4 regions of the Thermicanus aegyptius DSM 12793 genome follow, and region 4 is predicted to be linked to each of the others. Evidence: riboswitches for the same ligand, from Rfam matches in the RefSeq annotation. Region 4 holds a riboswitch; each other region holds the start of a gene.
The links. Region 4 has a riboswitch for S-adenosylmethionine ahead of mtnK (S-methyl-5-thioribose kinase). Riboswitches for the same ligand answer to the same signal wherever they lie in the genome.

Region 1 (4,577 bases), 1.4 Mb from region 4:
GGCATCTATGTTGCTGCATTAGCGGAACAGATCATTGAAAGTCGAAGGAAACCTGTTTTGGGACTTGCCACTGGGTCTACGCCGATTCCTTTTTACGAGGCATTGGTTCATCTGCATCAGTGTGGTCTCGACTTATCACGGGTAACGACCATCAACTTGGATGAGTATATCGGATTAGATTCTTCCCATCCTCAAAGTTATTCGTGGTTTATGTGGAAACATCTCTTTTCCCATGTAAACATACCAAAAGAGAATATATATCTGCCAAACGGGGTAGCAACCGATTTGGAAGCGGAATGCCGCAGATACGACGAAATCATCCATTCTCATCCGATTCACCTTCAGATCCTTGGGATTGGCGTTAATGGGCACATTGGTTTCAATGAACCGGATGACACCTTACTTTCCGGAACGCACATTGTTGAATTGCGCCCGGAGACCGTAATGAGCAACGCGAGATTTTTCAACGACATTGGAGAGGTGCCAAAGCGTGCGATTACTATGGGGGTTCAGGCCATATTACAAGCCGATAAAATCGTGTTGATGGCATTTGGGCGCGAGAAAGCGAAGATCATCGCTAAATCCGTCTACGGTGAGGTTCGTACGGACGTTCCTGCGAGCATCCTCAACTTGCACAAAGACGTGACCGTGGTACTTGATCGCGACAGTGCCGGTGAGTTGTTGGACGAAAGCGGCCGGTTGCGGACGAAATAACCGAAATGGCCCGAAGTTGGGTGTAAAAAGCCCAATTAGAAAGAAAAAAGGGGAAATGCCATGATTCGTATGTTCTTTTTTGATATCGACGGAACTCTCATCGTTCCAAAAAAAGGTGAGGTTTCGGAACGCGTTCGCCGTGCCATCTTCATGCTCCATGAACGAGGCATTGTTCCCATCCTAGTATCCGGCAGGCCCCTCTTCTCCATGATTCCGCTCGCCGAATCTCTTTCCATCAGGGGGTGTATCGCTTATAACGGAGGACTGGTTGTTGTCGATGGAGAGGTGGTGTATGACAACCCCATAGACGAAAGCAGGGTAGAACAGCTGGTTTCCTTTGCAAATTCTAATATGCATCCACTCATATTTCCTGGAATGGACGGTTATTACGCAACGACGCTGGATCATCCGAAGGTACGGGAAATTTTTCAATATACTACCACACTCAACCATTCCTATTGGAAACATTATACTCCCAAACTAAACCCATCGTATTGGAAAACCCATCCTATCTATCAAATGGAACTGATCGCGCCGATGGAAGAACTAACCCTATACCAGGAACGTTTTGGACAAGAATTTCAGTTTTATCCATGGCATGTAGCCTCGTCCGCGGCGAACATAAATCCTCTCGCCAACTCCAAAGCGATTGGAATGCACCATGTGTTAAAACGGTTTTCACTAGATGAATCCGTTGCGGCCGCCATCGGCGACGGACCGAATGATATCGAGATGATCCGCTCCGCACATCTCGGCATCGCCATGGGAAATGCTTGTAAAGAGCTTAAGTCTGCGGCGGATCTCGTTGCAGAAGATGTTACTGCGGACGGGGCCGCCAAGGCGATTGAAATGTTGTTGGAGAGCGGGTAAGGGAATGCTAGCGGTTTCGATAGAAGAGAACGTCTGAAAGAAAGGAGAGTTGAAGATGAAAATGAGGATCAAAATACCAATTCGGGTGAAACTGGTCGGTTTTATTTTATTCGTCGCCTTTTTATTCGGCATTACAAACGGTATTTCATCCTATTCCATAGGAGCCTTTATTGTAACGATTTTGATCGGTCTCGTCATTTCCCGGAAGATCACAAAACCGATTGCGTCTATGACGAAATTTGCGGAACAAATTGCAACAGGGAATTTAACTGCGGAGGAGATCAGAGTAAAAAACCGCGATGAAATTGGAGATCTTGCGAATTCGTTCAATAAGATGACCACAAACTTTCGCAGTCTAATCCATCAGATCAAAACCAGTGCGGAACAGATCGCCGCGTCATCAGAGGAATTGACAGCCAGCGCCGAACAAACCAGCAAAGCGACCGAACAAATTGTTTCGACCATGCAAGAAGTGGCGATGGGTTCCGAGAATCAAGTCCGCAGTGTAAGTGACGGCATAAGTGCGATTTATGAAGTCTCCACCACCGTGCAACAAATTGCTGACAATGCAGAAAGTGTCTCTGCTGCTGCGATTCAAGCTTCGGAAACAGCATCCGCAGGAAATCTTGCCATTCGGACGACGATCAAGCAGATGAATTCCATTAGTACTACGGTGAATGAGCTGGCCGAGGCGGTGAAAAGATTGGGTAAAAGTTCCCAAGAAATCGAACAGATTGTAGATGTGATTGCAAGTATTGCCGCACAGACCAATCTATTGGCTTTAAACGCTACGATCGAGGCCGCCAGAGCCGGGGAGCACGGACGTGGATTTTCTGTAGTCGCTGAGGAAGTTCGCAAATTGGCCGAGCAATCGGCTCGATCAGCACAAAAAATTGCAGAACTGATTAACTCGATCCAATATGAAACGAATCATGTGGTTCAATCGATGGAGACCACGACAAAAGAGGTGTCTGATGGGATTAAAGTTGTCAACAAAGTAGGTGAATCGTTTGAAGAAATTCAGCGCTCGGTAAATAACGTAGTGGCGCAGGCGCAAGATGTATCAGCCGCCACAAAGCAAATTTCTACGGGAACAGATCGAGTAGTCCATTCGATTAACCAAATTGCCAGCGTGGCAGGGGCAACCGCATCCGGAACCCAAAACGTAGCGGCGGGCACCGAAGAACAGTTGGCATCGATGGAGGAAATCTCATCGTCTGCCGCTTTCCTCTCAAAAATGGCGGAGGAATTTCTGGCGCTTGTGGGCAAATTTAAGGTGTGATCTCCCCGCCCTTCATGAAAGATATTCTTCATCTCCCTCTTCTTTTCTTTTGTCGATCACCCACTCATGGAGCAGGAACTCGATAAGACCAAGGAGGGTTATTCCCCATAATCCTTTAACTAAAGATTCCCTCCCCAATCGGCGGAGGAGATAGTACATAAGAGGAAGTCCAATGGATAGACTCCTTTTTGCTCCCATCTTAGACAACCAAATGGGATCTGCCACAGATCCTATAAGGGCCAGAAGAACTCCTGCACCTAACCATCTTTTGATCCCTCCTCCGCGCAGAAGAAGGGGGAAAAATAAAAATTTCATGAGGCTATTGGAGATGAAGATCACACCTTTCCCTCCTTTGGTTCTAACGATTGTTGAGGTTTTAAGGCGATTCGTATCATCCTTTTTCTTTTAAAAGGGATCGGGGTATGTCTCGTCCGATTCTTGGACCGTTATTTTCATTTTTGAGCGGTGCATCGAATCGGGAATCTTTCCTTTACAGGTTAGTATTCGAAAAAAAAAAGGAAAAAATAAAAATTACCGTTGACAAATGAATCCAGGTCGACTATGCTATATAGCAAATAGGATTTCACAATGAACTCACAATTGAAAAGAAATGAGATTCTCTTATCCAGAGAGGCTGAGGGACTGGCCCAATGACGCCCGGCAACCGGTTTTAAGCGGAAAGGCTTAAAAACGCGGTGCCAATTCCTGCAGAGCTTTAAAAGCTCTGAGAGATAAGATGAGTGTGATGGTGTGACAAAATCCCTCTTCTTATCGAAGAGGGATTTTTAATTGGGGAAATGAAGTGCGAAGAGAAAAAGGAGAAGGAGGGGATCAGGTTGACAAAAGCTGGGACAGCTATTCAACCCCATACAGGGGTACTCCCCATTGGGGACTTACTACTGGAATCCGGCAAGGTATTGCCGAATGTTAAGATTGCTTATGAACGTGTGGGTCCGGAAAGTGCACCTACCATCCTGGTCTGCCATGCCCTAACGGGAAATCAATACACCGTAGGGAGTGAATCTGCCCCTGGATGGTGGAGGGAATTGGTAGGCCCCGAACGTTTTATTGATACAAACCGTTTTCAAGTCATTACCACCAATGTGATCGGGGGTTGTAACGGTTCGACGGGCCCGCTAAGCCCCGATCCCAATACGGGAGAAGCCTATCGATCCAATTTCCCTTTTATTACAGTACGGGATATGGTCCATGCCCAACACCGCTTTCTTCAAAAAATCGGGATTTCCCATCTAAAGGCGGTTATAGGGGGATCGTTAGGCGGAATGCAGGTGCTTGAATGGGGTCTCCTTTATCCCGATTTTATGGATCTCATCATCCCGATCGCCGTTACACCTTTCCTCTCCGACTATGCTATCTCCTTTAATGCCATAGGTCGATTGGCCATTCTTAATGATCCCGCCTGGAAAGAGGGGATGTATGATCCTGAGGAACAACCTATCATGGGACTTTCCATCGCCAGAATCGCCGGGCTTCTCACCTATCGAACACCGAAACTCTTTAATCATCGTTTCTCCAGGGAGATGAAAGGGGGATGGGGGAGCGACCACAGGGAGATCGCATTTCAGGTTGAATCCTACTTAACCTATCAAGGGGAGAAACTTTCTAGGCGCTTTGATGCCAACTCATATCTCTATCTTTTAAAAGCGATGGATTATCACGATATCGGACGGGGAAGGGGAGGGGTGGAAAA
Region 2 (4,577 bases), 500 kb from region 4:
TCCGGCAGTGGTTAAAACCTTTGGTAGAGAAAACGGAAGGAAGCACCGGCTGGCTTTACTCCTTTCAGGAGAATAGCCCAAAGAATTACCAGGCCTATCATGCCGTCGGGACGGCATTGCTATCGGTTGGCATTGCACGGAGTGCAAAACTTCCCAAAAATGAATGGATGCAGATCGGGTTGGCCGGGCTTCTAAGCGATTTGGGGAAAGTGAAGATCCCGTCTTCCATCCTGCAAAAGAAAGGTCCTCTGACAAAGGAGGAGTGGGAAGAGGTCCGCCGCCATCCCGTTTACGGCTTCGAGTTGTTAAAGAACGTGAAAGGGATCACGGAAGGGGTGATTCTTTCTTCTTTACAACACCATGAACGCCTTGATGGTTCAGGCTATCCTTTAAACCTAACGAGGGAGAAAATTCATCCATACGCGAAAATTGTGGCCATTGCCGATGTGATTCACGCCGCATCCTCAACGAAACCCTATCGAACCGCCTGCTCCCCATTTCAGGTGATGGAGCAAATGAGGGTAGAGATGACGAATCAATTTGATACGGGTTATCTCCATACCTTGATTCAATCCTTACTTCAGCTCCCATTGGGTACACCGGTTTTGTTGAGTGACGGCAGAGTGGGAAAGATTCTCTATTTCATGCCCACTTCCCCTTTACGACCCATTCTAGATGTCGATGGAGATCCGATTTCCCTCATGGATCGAAAAGAGCTACATTTAGAGAAAATATTGATCGAATACCAATGAGATGTTCATGTACAAGGAGAGGCGGACCATGAAACGGCGATTCGGCAGAATCTTTTTTCCTCCCGTTCTCATTTTTTTCCTTTTCTCTTCTTCATTTTTCATAGGGAACCCACTCTTCGCGGAAGGAAACGGGGAGAGTCCGGTAGAAGGGAAAGGATATACTTCCGCAGAGTGGCAAGATGCCCTTCGCTCTCCATCCCCTATGGAAGTGAAGAGAATGAAGATCCCCTATAAGGTGAAAGGGGTTTATATGACCGGCTGGTCTGCAGGGGGAGAGAAATTTCAAAAGATCGTTGACCTCCTCGACCGATCTGAACTTAATGCGGTGGTGATCGATGTGAAAGAGGATAAGGGGGATATTACGTATCGTTCCAACATTCCTCTTGTCCATGAGATCAAATCGGATCATACCCGCTATATTCAGGACATTGATCATGTTTTAGAAGTACTTCATGAAAAAAATATCTACACCATTGCCAGAATTGTCTCTTTTAAAGATCCTTATATGGCCGGAGCAAAACAAGAATGGTCCTTGCAAAAGAAGACAGGCGGCGTGTGGAAGGACCGGAAAGGGATCATGTGGGTAGATCCCTATCGAAAGGAACAATGGGATTACAATCTCTCCGTAGCCATTGAAGCGGCTAAAAAGGGCTTTGATGAGATACAATTAGATTACGTAAGGTTTCCTGAAAATGGGAAAAAAGTTGACGCCGAAGTTTCTTATTACAATCCCCAAGGTAGGACGAAGGAGGTACTCATCCGGGATTTCATTCGCTATGTGCGGGAGAATCTGAAGCCCTATCCGGTATTTCTTTCGGCGGACGTCTTCGGTCTCGTCCCATCCGTTAGCGACGATATGGGGATTGGGCAAAGGTGGGAGCTGATTACACCGGAAGTGGATTATATCTCCCCGATGGCGTATCCTTCCCATTATGCCAAATATACCTTTGGGATCGCCGTACCGGATGCTCATCCTTACGAGGTGATTCGAGGTACGATCCTTGATGCTCAGAAAAAGGATGCGGCGCTCCATGCCCAAGGGATTAAGACGGCGACGATCCGCCCATGGTATCAAGATTTTACCGCCAGCTACTTACCTAAAGGAGAGTGGATCCGTTACACAGGGATACAGGTGTTGGACCAGGTCAGGGCGGGTAAAGAATTAGGAATCGATTCTTTTCTGCTGTGGGATCCACGCAACAATTTTTCGATAGATGCTTGGATAAAGTCTTGACACCTATGCATGTATAGGTTATTGTATACTACAATTATATACTGCGAAATCATCTTATCGAGAGTGGCGGAGGGACTGGCCCAATGATGCCCGGCAACCGGTTTTAAAAAACGCGGTGCCAAATCCTGCAGAGCTTATGCTCTGAAAGATAAGAGGAGAAACCCCTCTTCTTATCGAGAGGGGTTTTTTCATGGGCAAAAAGGAGAGGAGATAAAGAAGGATGGGGAAGTTTTTTGAGAAGGTAAGAAAAGGAGAGACGAGCATCGTGGTGGAGCTTGATCCACCCAAGAACCCGGATTTAAGCCGCTATTTAAGGGGGGCCCATGCTCTTAAAGAGGCAGGAGCCGATGCGATTACAATCGCGGACAATTCCCTCTCCCATTCCCGGGTGGCAAATATGGCGGTGGCAAAGCGGCTCCAGGATGAAGTAGGAATCGAGGGAATCGTCCATATCAACTGCAGGGACCGAAACCTTCTCGCACAGCAGTCTTATCTCCTCGGTCTTCATGTCCTGGGAATAACGAATCTTCTCATCGTCACCGGAGATCCGGTGAAGATGGGGGATATGCCGCAGACGAAATCTCTTTTTGAACTGAATTCCATCGGGCTGATGGAGAAAGTAAAAAAGATGAATGAGGGGATACTCTTTACAGGAGTAAAACAGGAGGAGAGAACCCATTTCCTATACGGAGGGGCTCTGGCTTCAGGGAAGAATCATATCCCCCATAGGGGCAGAATGATGAAGAAGGTGGAGGCGGGAGCTCGCTTCTTTTTCACCCAACCTGTATATAGCCAGGAGGCGATCGAAGCGTTAGGGAAGTTTTCCCGGGAAATGAATCCCGAAATTCCCGTCTTTCTCGGTATCATGCCGATCGTTTCCCATAAAAATGCCCTCTTTCTTAAAGGGGTCCCCGGGATCTTCATTCCGGATGAGCATGTGGAGCTTTTTTCTGGTAAAGAGGGAAAAGAGGCGGAACAGGTAGGAATTGAATTGGCCGATTCCCTGATTCAGTATGGGAAGAAATGGTTTAATGGTTTTTATCTGATTACTCCATATTTACGTTATTCGATCACGGCCGAACTGACACGCCGCATAAAGGAGGGAATTTAAGTGGCGGTGAAATTGATTGAAGAATTAAAGAAAAGAATTCTCCTCCTGGACGGAGCCATGGGAACGATGATTCAGGGAATGGGATTAACCGCAGAGGATTTCGGAGGAGAGGGTTACGAAGGGTGTAATGAAGTATTAAACCTGACAGCCCCGGAGAGGATAAAAGAGATTCACCTCTCTTATCTCCAGGCCGGGGCAGATATTATCGAGACCAACACCTTCGGATCAACGGGCCTCGTTCTATCTGAATATGGTTTAAGGAAAAAGGCGTATGAGATTACCCTGGCCGGGGCCAGAATCGCTCGGGAAGCAGTCAGAATCTATGAAGAAGAAACAGGTAAACATGCTTTCGTAGCCGGATCCATGGGACCTACCACGAGGGCTCTATCCGTCACCGGAGGCCTCTCCTTTGATGAATTAACCCGAGAATATAAGGAACAGGCAAAAGCCTTATTGGAGGGGGGAGTAGATGCACTCCTGATCGAAACCTCCCAGGATACACTTAACGTAAAGGCGGCAGGAAGAGGGGTCCTAGAGGCGTTCCAAGAGTTCGGCAAGGAAGTGCCGATTTTCATCTCAGGTACCATCGAACCGACCGGTACGATGCTGGCAGGGCAGAGCATTGATGCCTTTTATACCTCCGTCCAACATCTTCATCCCTTGGCGGTCGGGATCAACTGCGCTACCGGTCCGGAACAGATGAGGGATCACCTGCGAACCCTCTCCTCTCTAAATCCTCCTTTTACCCTTTGTTATCCCAATGCAGGAATGCCGGATGAGGAAGGACATTACCATGAGGAACCGGAATCATTCGCATTAAAGATGGGCGATTTTTTGGAACAGGGATGGGTCCACATCCTCGGAGGGTGTTGCGGTACCACCCCGGAACATATCCGAGCCTTATCTCATGTGGTCAGAACATATGAACAGGATAAGGAGAGAAAAGAAGAATTTTCCTCGTCTTGCCATAAAAGGGTTCATGCAGTGGCGGGAATGGAACGGCTTCAATATGATCCAAAGGAGCGGCCTATTTTGGTGGGGGAACGGACCAATGTGATCGGATCGAAGCGTTTCAGACGTCTCATCGAGGAGGGGAATTATGAAGAGGCGGCGGAAATTGGACGGGACCAGGTAAGGGCAGGTGCCCAGGTGATCGATGTATGCCTGGCGAACCCGGATTGCGATGAGGGGGAGGATATGGATCGATTTCTATCCTATGCCGTCAAGATCGTTAAATCTCCCTTTATGATCGACTCTACGGATGAGCGGGTGATTGAACGGGCGTTAAAAAAAATTCAGGGGAAATCGATCATTAATTCCGTCAATCTGGAGGATGGGGAGGATCGAATCAGACGGGTTATTCCCCTCATTAAGGAATATGGAGGGGCCCTCGTGGTTGGACTGATAGATGAAAAGGGAATGGGCGTAACCCTGGAGCGGAAGATGGAGATCGCAGGAAGAGCCTATTCCCTCTTGACGG
Region 3 (4,577 bases), 1.1 Mb from region 4:
AGAACGCCGGGATCCCCATCTCCTCCGCCGAAGTAACGATGGTTCCCACCACCACGGTGAAGGTGGCGGGGGAAGAGGCCGAGAAGGTTTTGAAACTGATCGACCGCTTGGAAGAATCGGATGATGTCCAGAACGTCTACGCCAATTTTGAGATCGATGACGAAGAGATGGAGAGGTTAAATTAATCCTTCTTCAGGCGGGCGGAGAGGAGGTTTCCCAGCGATTGCAGTCCCTGGACGATCAGGATGAGGAGGAGAACCGTTCCATACATCACCTGAGGTTCATAGCGCTGAAATCCGAAGCGATACGCGAGATCCCCCAATCCACCGCCTCCCACAAGTCCCGCCATCGCCGTGGCACCGATCAAGGTGATGGTGGCGATCGTAAGGCCTAATATGATGGAGGGGCGTGCCTCTCGGACCATCACATGCCAGATGATGGAACGCGTGGGAATCCCCATCGCCTCATACGCCTCGATAACCCCACGGTCCACCTCCAGGAGGGAGGTTTCCATCAGGCGGGCGATGTAGGGAGCGGTATAAACCACCAGAGGGACGATCACTCCCTGAACCCCGATCGTCGTCCCGACGACCCATTTCGTAAAGGGGAGGATGAAGAAGAGCAGGATGATAAAAGGCAAAGAACGGATCACGTTGATGAGCGCGTTTAGGGACTGATACAACACGGGATTGGCGTAGGTTCTCCTAGGCCGGGTCAACACCAGGAGAATGCCCAACGGTAATCCCAACAGGATGGAGATCAGGAGAGAGATACTTACCATCTGAAACGTTTGGATCGTCGCTTCCCAGATCGATCCCCCCCAATCCTCAAGAAATTGCCTCAAGCTTTCGAACATGGGCTCTTCCCTCCTCGATCTCTACGCCGCTTTCCTTTAAGAAGCGAAAGGCGTTCCGGATTTCTTCTTCTTCTCCTTCAAAATGGACCAGCAGTTTTCCGAACGGAAAGTCCTTTAGTGTGGTGACGTGGCCTGCCAAGATGTTGGGATAGACGGCAAATTGCTTGCTCACCTTGGCGAGGGCCGGTTCCCCCGAAGTTCCCCCTACGAAGGAGAGGGTAGCCAGGATCCCATAGGATGAAAATTGCTCAAGAATCTGGGGCGAGGGGTTAACCTGGAAGAGACTCTCCACAAATTTGCGTGTCGTCTTTTCCTTAGGACGCGTGAAAAGCTCCACCACGCTTCCCTCCTCGATGATCTTCCCCGCCTCCAGCACCGCCACCCGGTCGCACACCTTTTGGACCACATGCATCTCGTGGGTGATCAGGAGGATGGTGATTCCGAAGTTTCGGTTGATCTCCAAGAGAAGATCCAGAATGGCCTCGGTGGTCTCCGGATCTAGGGCGCTGGTGGCTTCATCGCTTAAGAGAACTTCGGGTTCAAAGGAGAGGGCCCGGGCGATGGCGACCCTCTGCTTCTGCCCGCCGGAAAGCTGTGCCGGATAAGCTTTTTTCTTCTCCGCCAAGCCCACCACGGAAAGGTAACGGTCCACCCGGGCTCTTACTTCCTCCTGGGGGAGGCCGGCCAATCTCAACGGGATCGCCAGATTTTCCTCCACCGTCGCCGTTTTCAGGAGGTTAAATCCCTGAAAGATCATGCCGATCTTTCGACGAGCTTTCAACAATTCATGCGGGGGAAGGGAGGTAAGCTCAACCCCGTTTACATAAACCTTGCCCGCTGTAGGCTTCTCCAGGAGATTGACGGTGCGGATCAGCGTGCTCTTTCCGGCTCCGCTGTAACCGATCACCCCGAAAATCTCTCCCTTTTTCACATGGAGAGATACATCCTTTAATGCCTCCACATTCCCATTCTTGCTCACATAGCTTTTGGAGAGATTCTCCAATCGGATCATACACTTCACCCCTTTCAGGCATTCTCCTCTCATCTGCTCGTTTACCACGCAGGGACGACCGACCCCTGGAACTTCTCCTCGATAAACTTCTTCACCTCATCGGAATGGTACGCTTTAATCAATTTCTGAAGCACCGGATCATCCTTGTTCTCCGTGCGAACCACGATCACGTTTACCCAGGGAGAATCCTTCGGTTCGAGCACGATGGCATCCCGGCTGGGAAGGTACCCATGTTCGATGGCAAAATTGGTATTGATCGCCGCCGCATCCAGCTCGTCCAACTGGCGGGGAATCTGGGAAGCTTCCAATTCGACGAATTGGTAGTTATGGGGATTCTCCTGGATATCTTTCACCGTCGCTTTCACCCCGACCCCATCCTTCAGCTTAATGAGACCCGCCTGCTGGAAGAGGATGAGGGCCCGTGCCCCATTGGTCGGATCGTTGGGGAGGCCAATCTTTCCGCCGTCGGGGATCTCCTTCACATCCTTCACCTTTTTGGAATAGATGCCCATCGGGAAATTGACGGTGGGAGCAATATCGGTGAGATCAAGATTCCGGTCTTTTTTCATCTGCTCCAAGAAGGGCTTGTGTTGGTAAATATTCACATCCAATTCCCCTTCGGCCAGGGCCACATTGGGCATCACATATTCGTTAAATACCTTCAAGGTAATATTCAGCCCATCCTTCGCCGCAACTTCCTTTACCTTTTCCATAATCTGCTCATGGGGGCCGGCCGTTACCCCTACCAATAACTTGTCGGGGCTTAACGCCTTTCCGGAGGTTTGGCTTCCGCATCCTGCGAGGATCGCCAGGATGGAGGTAAGAAGGATCACAATGAGGCCTTTTTTCATGCAATATTCCACTCCTTTTCTTCTCTTTTTCTGAATGAGCGAAGCGTTCCATCCATCATCCCGCCGGTGCTCCTTTCTTGGAGAGAAGGCGACAAAAGAAAACCCCCTCGGAGAAAGAGGGGGAACGATTCACGCCGGTCCCTTCTTATCTCTCAAGACAGGTCTTTCCGCCTTGCAGGAATTGGCACCTTTTCTTGGCTTCGCCAAGAACGGTTGCCGGGTTTCATCGGGCCAGTCCCTCCACCACTCTGGATAAGAAAGTGCTATTCAGATGATGAGAAGAGTATATAGAGATCTTGTCGATTTGTCAATACAGCAAAATTTTGCAAAATCGGATTAGCGGAAATGGACCACATACTGGTCCGGACCGGTTGGGATGAGGCTCCCGCCTTTCGGTTCCAAAGAGATCGTCATGCCCTCTCCATGTTGAGAAGCCTCTCCCTGGTAATAGAGATGAGCCCCCCGTTTTTCGATCTGTAAGAGGCCCAGATTGGAAGCGTTTCTCTTCTCCCTCATCCAGACTTGGTAATCCTTTTCCGCGAGAGGGAGGACTTCCTCCATGATGAGGAGCACCTCTTGAGAATTGCTGTTGATCCATACATAACCATGCACCTGTTCATCCTGGAGGGAGATGACGTCATAGCGGACCGTCAGGGGATCAAAGATAAAAGGATAATCGGCAGTAAAGGGTGCTTCTTCCTTTCCAAGGGAGGATACCGTTGTATACGGCGAATTGCCGCCGCCCTGTGGGACGGTCGAGACGTAAGGCGGCTCCTTCAGGGTGATCGGGGTGAAGGACGGGCGGTTTTGCCAGAGCAAGAGGCTCCCGGAGGCAAGGAAGAAGAGGAGAAAGGAAAAGAGAACCGCACGTTTATGCCTCAAGGGAAAGGAGAAAAAGCGGGTGACCCATCTCCTGCCGTTCCGAAATATCCCCTTTCGCAGAAGAAAGGAGAAGATGAGCCTCCGTTTCAGGCGGCGCGGAGGTCTTTGGGCGGCCGGAAGGGCGTAGAGGAGAGTTCGCCATCCTTCCACCTGCCGGCGGCATTGAAGGCAGCGGGTGAGATGCTGTTCGACCCGAATCCTCCCTTTCTGGGGAAGCTTGCCTACCACATAATCGACCATCTCTTCCTGCTGTAGGCAGGTGTTACCGTTTCGGTTCACCGCTCGTCACCTCCAGCCAGCCTACCTGGCTCAGCTGCTTCCGGACATTTTTTAGCCCGTAACGGAGCAGCGATTTAATCGTGCCCAGAGGTCGTCCCAACTCCTCGGCCAATTCCTGGTGTGTCTTCGATCCAAAATAGAAACGCTCGATCGCCTGCCGCTGCAAATCCGGCAACCTGTGGATGGCTTCTTCCGCCATTTCCTGTTCCAGACGGCGGATCGCCTTCTCCTCGGTTCGTTCCGCCGACGCCTGGGATCGGTAAAGCCCCCCGATATCCTCCACCAAAAGGGGCTTTTTCTTGCGCAGGCGATCCAGGGAACGGCTGCGGGAGAGGACGGCCAGCCATGCTTGAAAACTGCCCCGCTCCGGATCGTATTGATGGATGCGTTCCATCACTTCGATAAAGAGATCGTGGGTCAGATCCTCCGCTTCCATGGGATCATGCAACATCTTTAAGGAGATTTGATAGAGAAAAGGGCTATATTCTTCATAAAATTGCTGGAAGGATGATAGACGGCCTTCCTTCAGCCCCTTCACCAGCGCTTCATCGGGGCTTCCCGGATTCCGCCCGGATTCTTCACGTTCTATCATTCTACTTCCTCCCTTTATCCTCCGTATCCACCGCGAAAAGTACCTCCCGCTTCTACTATACAAAAAAATCGGTGCAAGAAAAATCCCATTTTATGCAAAGAAAGA
Region 4 (4,577 bases):
CGATCACCCGGTCGGCGATCCGAGCCGCCGCCAGATCGGTTATGCTGTCGCCGATGACAATTCTTTCGTATTCTTCCTGCGGAAAGGACCGCAAGAGGGTTGTCTTGCACATCCCGCAATCACGATGGCACTCATCATCGCAAGGATGAGGCCAGAGGATACGAATCTTCTCCCCGCTAAAATCACTGCCGTTGCAATAGATATCCCCATACGGGATGTCATAGGGGACAAGCAAGGGGTAGAGGAAAAAATCGATCCCTCCGCTCGAAATAAGCAGCCGTATTCCTTCTTCTCTCGTAAATCGGATCAACTCAGAAAACCCCGGCCGAATCTCCGTATGATGGAGCACGTAATTTCGGATCTCCTCTTCTTTTGAGACCGGAAGCAAGGAAAACATCTTCCCCACTCCTTCCCGAACACTTACCCGCCCTGCGAGAATCTCCTCCTTCAACTTCTCCCATTCCGGAGGCGCAAACTCCCTCATGATTTGAATGATGGTATCCTGCACCGTAATCGTCCCGTCAAAGTCACAAAAAAGTACCTTTCTCCTTCCTCTGCTCATCCCTCAACCACCCCCCATTTCTCAATCGCAAGGCTTAGTTTTACGGAACGGGCCGCGGCTTCCCGGAGAGAATAACCTGCCATAATGGCTGAGATGGCATCCAGGAAAGCCCTTCCCCCTGCGGTCGATCCTTGCGGATGACCATGAATCCCTCCGCCCGCATTGATCACCAGGTCAGGTCCAAAATCCCTGATCAGGACAGGAACGAGGCCGGGATGAATCCCCGCCGACGGCGCCGGAAGAGAAGGTTTGATATTCCCATAGGGACGGCGCAACCGGTCCGCAACCGACAACGATTCCTCTTTAGGCATAGCGACAGAACCATAGGGAGAGGGATAGAGGACAATGTCCGCCCCTGCCAAACGAAGAAACTTGCCTAATAGAAGGGAAGAGGATACCCCATGTTCCGGAGATGCGTATATCGCTCCGGCAAACGCAGGATGGGCAAGAATGGGAACCGGGATGTCGGGGTCCGAAGCCAGGCGATGGAGAATATCTAGGCCGTACACAAACACATTCAGGAGAAGGCCGGAAGCACCCGCTTCCACCAACCGTTTCGCCCTGTCCACCATTTCGTTCACCGGCCCTGTCAGGTTGACAGCATAGAGGGCCTTTCTCCCGGTCCGCTCTTCTCTTTGACGATTTAACGCTTCAAAACGCTTCACCCTTTCGATGGCGGGAGCTTTCCCATCTGCGAAAAAGATCTCGTCATCCTTTACCAGATCTACGCCGCCTTCAATCTGTTTCCTGTACTCTTCCTCCAACTCATCGAGGGAAAGACCGATGCATTGTTTAAAGATGCTCATCAGGAGGGGTCGATCCTTCATCTGCAGCAAATCCCGAACCCCCTGAATTCCAAAACGTGGGCCCGGAAATTGGGAAAGGAGGGAGTCGGGAATGTGGAGATCCAAGAGTTTGATCGAACCATCCAGGGATAACTTTCCGAACACCGTGGTAAGAATGGATGGAAGATCAGGGGTCACGTTGACGATCGGATATGCGATGGTAATTTTCCCCACGGGCTGCTTCCCTTCTTCCTCCGGAAGTGGGACGACATCGACCACTTTCCCCAAATGTTGCGCCATGCTTTCCTTTTTCTCACTCGGCAGCTCGGTCCATGTCCCCACCGTAAGCCCGACGGCAATCCCTTGCGCCTTTTTGTATAGATCCTTTTCCCCTTTCAGCAGGTAAGTCGCCAAGATATATTCCTCATCCAACGACAATCCCATCACCGCCTTTTTTTACAAAAATAAAAACCTCTTTCGTTCTGAAAGAGGTTGTAGAAACAATATCCCACACCCTTATCTTTCAGAACATAACGTTCTGCAGGAATTAGCACCTTACCTTCACTCCTGAAAGGATGGAGATCCCCCCTACGATCCCTGGGAGAAGCTCCTCCTTCCAGTCGTTTAGCCCATAGGTATGGGCAGCAGGTTGCCGGGCGTCATCGGGCCAGTCCCTCAGCCTTCTCTGGATAAGAGTAATTCTTATTTTCAATTGTCACTCGATGGTCATAACTATAAACGCAGCATACTTCTCTGTCAATCCCCAAAATGTCGCTATTTTTGCATTTTTTCTGATTTCATCCACCTCCCTTGAGATCATCACCGAACCTTCCTGCAATCTATCCGCCTTTTCTGCAATGGGTTGTGAACCGATCCCATGCTGGCACAAGATTTATATCTGCAAACATTCCACCTCTCACCTTTAAATTTTTCCCTTGACAAACGTTGAGAAAAAAAATAAATTAATCACCAAAACCAAGTGAATTTGATTCTGATTCTCATCAAATCGCTTGGGGCAAATGTATGGATGTAAAAACCGAATAGAGTTTGACCGATTCGCTCTTATCAAGAGATGGCGGAGGGACTGGCCCAATGATGCCCGGCAACCTGCATTTCCCTATACGGGGTGACGGATCGGAGAGGACGGCAGGATGTTCCTGCACGAAATCTTTGTTTCCGGTCACAGCAAGGTGCTAACTCCTGCAGAACGTACCGTTCTGAGAGATAAGGGGTTGGATAGATTTTAAACCTCTGCCCTTTCAGAAGGGTCAGAGGTTTTTTCATTTCACACGAAAGGATCGATGGGAATGGCACATTATCATCCTCTAAACGAAGCGGAAGCGGTAGCCTATGCGAAGCGCCTTAGGATCTTCCCGGAAGATGCCCGACTAACCGCCCGGGAAATCGGCGATGGGAATCTAAACCTGGTATTTCGCATCCAAGAAGAAGCTACGGACAGAAGCATCATCATCAAACAAGCGCTCCCTTACGCCCGGGTGGTCGGGGATTCGTGGCCCCTTACCCTGGACAGGGCACGCATCGAGAGCGAGGCCCTCCACATGGAGGAAGCGCTCTGCCCCGGTTCAGTCCCGAAAGTATATCATTATGATCCGCATCTTGCCCTGACCGTCATGGAGGATCTCTCCTCCCATATCGTGTTAAGAAAAGGGCTGATCCTTAGGCGGCGCTATCCAAAATTGGCCCAGCATATCGGAACCTTTCTGGCCAGGACCCTCTTTTACACCTCCGATATCGCCTTAAACTCCCGAAGGAAAAAAGAACAGGTGGCACAATTTATCAATCCGGAGATGTGCCGCATCACCGAGGATCTCGTTTTCACCGATCCATTTTACAACGCCGAGACCAACCGGTTTAACCCGCTCATTCTCGAAGAGGTGCGCAAAATCTGGAGCGACGGCAGATTGAAACTTGAAGTGGCGGCTTTGAAAGAAGGGTTCCTCACCCGAACTCAAGCCCTGATCCACGGGGATCTTCATACGGGGAGCATCATGGTGACGGAACAGGATACCCGGGTGATCGATCCGGAATTCGCCTATTACGGGCCGATGGGTTTTGATATCGGAGCGGTACTCGCCAACCTGTTCTTAAACTTCTCCGCTCAAGAAGGCTTAACCGACGACCCTGCTGAGAAATCGGAGTATCAGGTGTATCTTCTCAGGACGGCGGCCGAAATCTGGTCCGTCTTTGAAAGGAATTTCCGCCAGTTATGGTGGAATGACGGATTGGAAGCCTTCACTTCCGTTCATGGATATTTGGACGATTACCTGGAAAGGATCCTCCAGGATACCGCCGGGTATGCCGGCTGCAAGATGATACGCCGCGTCATCGGTCTTGCCCATGTGGCCGATCTGGAATCGATTGAAGATCCTAAACTCAGGGCAAAAGGAGAGACAATGGCTCTTGCCATCGGCAGGGAACTGATTCTGGCACGGCATGGAATCCAGAGGATCGAAGATATATTGCAAATCGTGCAATCAATCCGGGAAGAGAGGATTGCCTCATGACCCATTCCTTTATCCAATCGGTTCAATGGAAAGAGAATCATCTCCTCCTTCTGGATCAGAATCGGTTGCCTGAAGAAACACGCTATCACAAAATTGACACGATCGAAGAAGTATGGAAGGCCATCCGGCAACTCACGGTCCGGGGAGCTCCGGCCATCGGCATCACGGCCGCCTACGGACTCTATCTGGGAGTTCAACATCTCTCTTACGGAAATGTACCGGAACTGATCGAGGACCTAAAAGGAAAGGCGGAATTCCTCTCCCAAGCGAGACCTACCGCTATTAATCTTCGCTGGGCACTCATGCGTCTGCTCACCAGGGCGGAGATGGACGGCGCCCATGGCTGCTCGACAGAGGAAGTGAAAGCGGGCTTATTGGCGGAAGCCCTTCGGATTCAAAAAGAAGATGAAGAAACATGCCGCCGGATCGGCGAGCATGGACTAACATTACTGAAAGACGGAATGGGCATCCTGACCCACTGCAATCCTGGAAGCCTGGCGACGGCCAAATATGGAACGGCCACCGCTCCTATCTATCTGGCCCGGGAACAAGGGATGACGCTTAAGATTTTTATTGATGAAACCCGCCCCGTCTTGCAAGGCGCTCGCCTTACCGCATGGGAACTGATGCAGGCAGGCATTGATTCGACGCTGATTTGCGACAATATGGCGGCCCTGGTGATGGCTAAAGGGTGGGTCCAGGCCG

Region 1: another riboswitch for S-adenosylmethionine. It lies ahead of metX (homoserine O-acetyltransferase MetX); the one in region 4 lies ahead of mtnK (S-methyl-5-thioribose kinase).
Region 2: another riboswitch for S-adenosylmethionine. It lies ahead of THEAE_RS21735 (methylenetetrahydrofolate reductase); the one in region 4 lies ahead of mtnK (S-methyl-5-thioribose kinase).
Region 3: another riboswitch for S-adenosylmethionine. It lies ahead of THEAE_RS0110085 (MetQ/NlpA family ABC transporter substrate-binding protein); the one in region 4 lies ahead of mtnK (S-methyl-5-thioribose kinase).

The regions. Positions count from the first base shown of each region.
Region 1 covers NZ_KI783301.1:1,598,155-1,602,731, forward strand. The annotation lists gene nagB (glucosamine-6-phosphate deaminase) at 1-714, shown strand, start outside; gene THEAE_RS0108595 (Cof-type HAD-IIB family hydrolase) at 775-1,584, shown strand; gene THEAE_RS20480 (methyl-accepting chemotaxis protein) at 1,640-2,866, shown strand; gene THEAE_RS0108605 (hypothetical protein) at 2,879-3,205, opposite strand; SAM riboswitch class I at 3,485-3,604, shown strand; gene metX (homoserine O-acetyltransferase MetX) at 3,703-4,577, shown strand, end outside.
Region 2 covers NZ_KI783301.1:3,485,969-3,490,545, forward strand. The annotation lists gene THEAE_RS0118420 (HD-GYP domain-containing protein) at 1-752, shown strand, start outside; gene THEAE_RS0118425 (putative glycoside hydrolase) at 781-1,986, shown strand; SAM riboswitch class I at 2,038-2,141, shown strand; gene THEAE_RS21735 (methylenetetrahydrofolate reductase) at 2,207-3,097, shown strand; gene metH (methionine synthase) at 3,098-4,577, shown strand, end outside.
Region 3 covers NZ_KI783301.1:1,896,865-1,901,441, reverse strand. The annotation lists gene THEAE_RS0110100 (YebC/PmpR family DNA-binding transcriptional regulator) at 1-185, shown strand, start outside; gene THEAE_RS0110095 (methionine ABC transporter permease) at 182-856, opposite strand; gene THEAE_RS0110090 (methionine ABC transporter ATP-binding protein) at 828-1,868, opposite strand; gene THEAE_RS0110085 (MetQ/NlpA family ABC transporter substrate-binding protein) at 1,910-2,719, opposite strand; SAM riboswitch class I at 2,862-2,978, opposite strand; gene THEAE_RS0110075 (anti-sigma factor) at 3,056-3,880, opposite strand; gene THEAE_RS0110070 (RNA polymerase sigma factor) at 3,864-4,472, opposite strand.
Region 4 covers NZ_KI783301.1:2,983,002-2,987,578, forward strand. The annotation lists gene THEAE_RS0115970 (2-hydroxy-3-keto-5-methylthiopentenyl-1-phosphate phosphatase) at 1-562, opposite strand, end outside; gene THEAE_RS0115975 (2,3-diketo-5-methylthiopentyl-1-phosphate enolase) at 559-1,779, opposite strand; SAM riboswitch class I at 1,861-2,043, opposite strand; SAM riboswitch class I at 2,407-2,578, shown strand; gene mtnK (S-methyl-5-thioribose kinase) at 2,655-3,872, shown strand; gene mtnA (S-methyl-5-thioribose-1-phosphate isomerase) at 3,869-4,577, shown strand, end outside.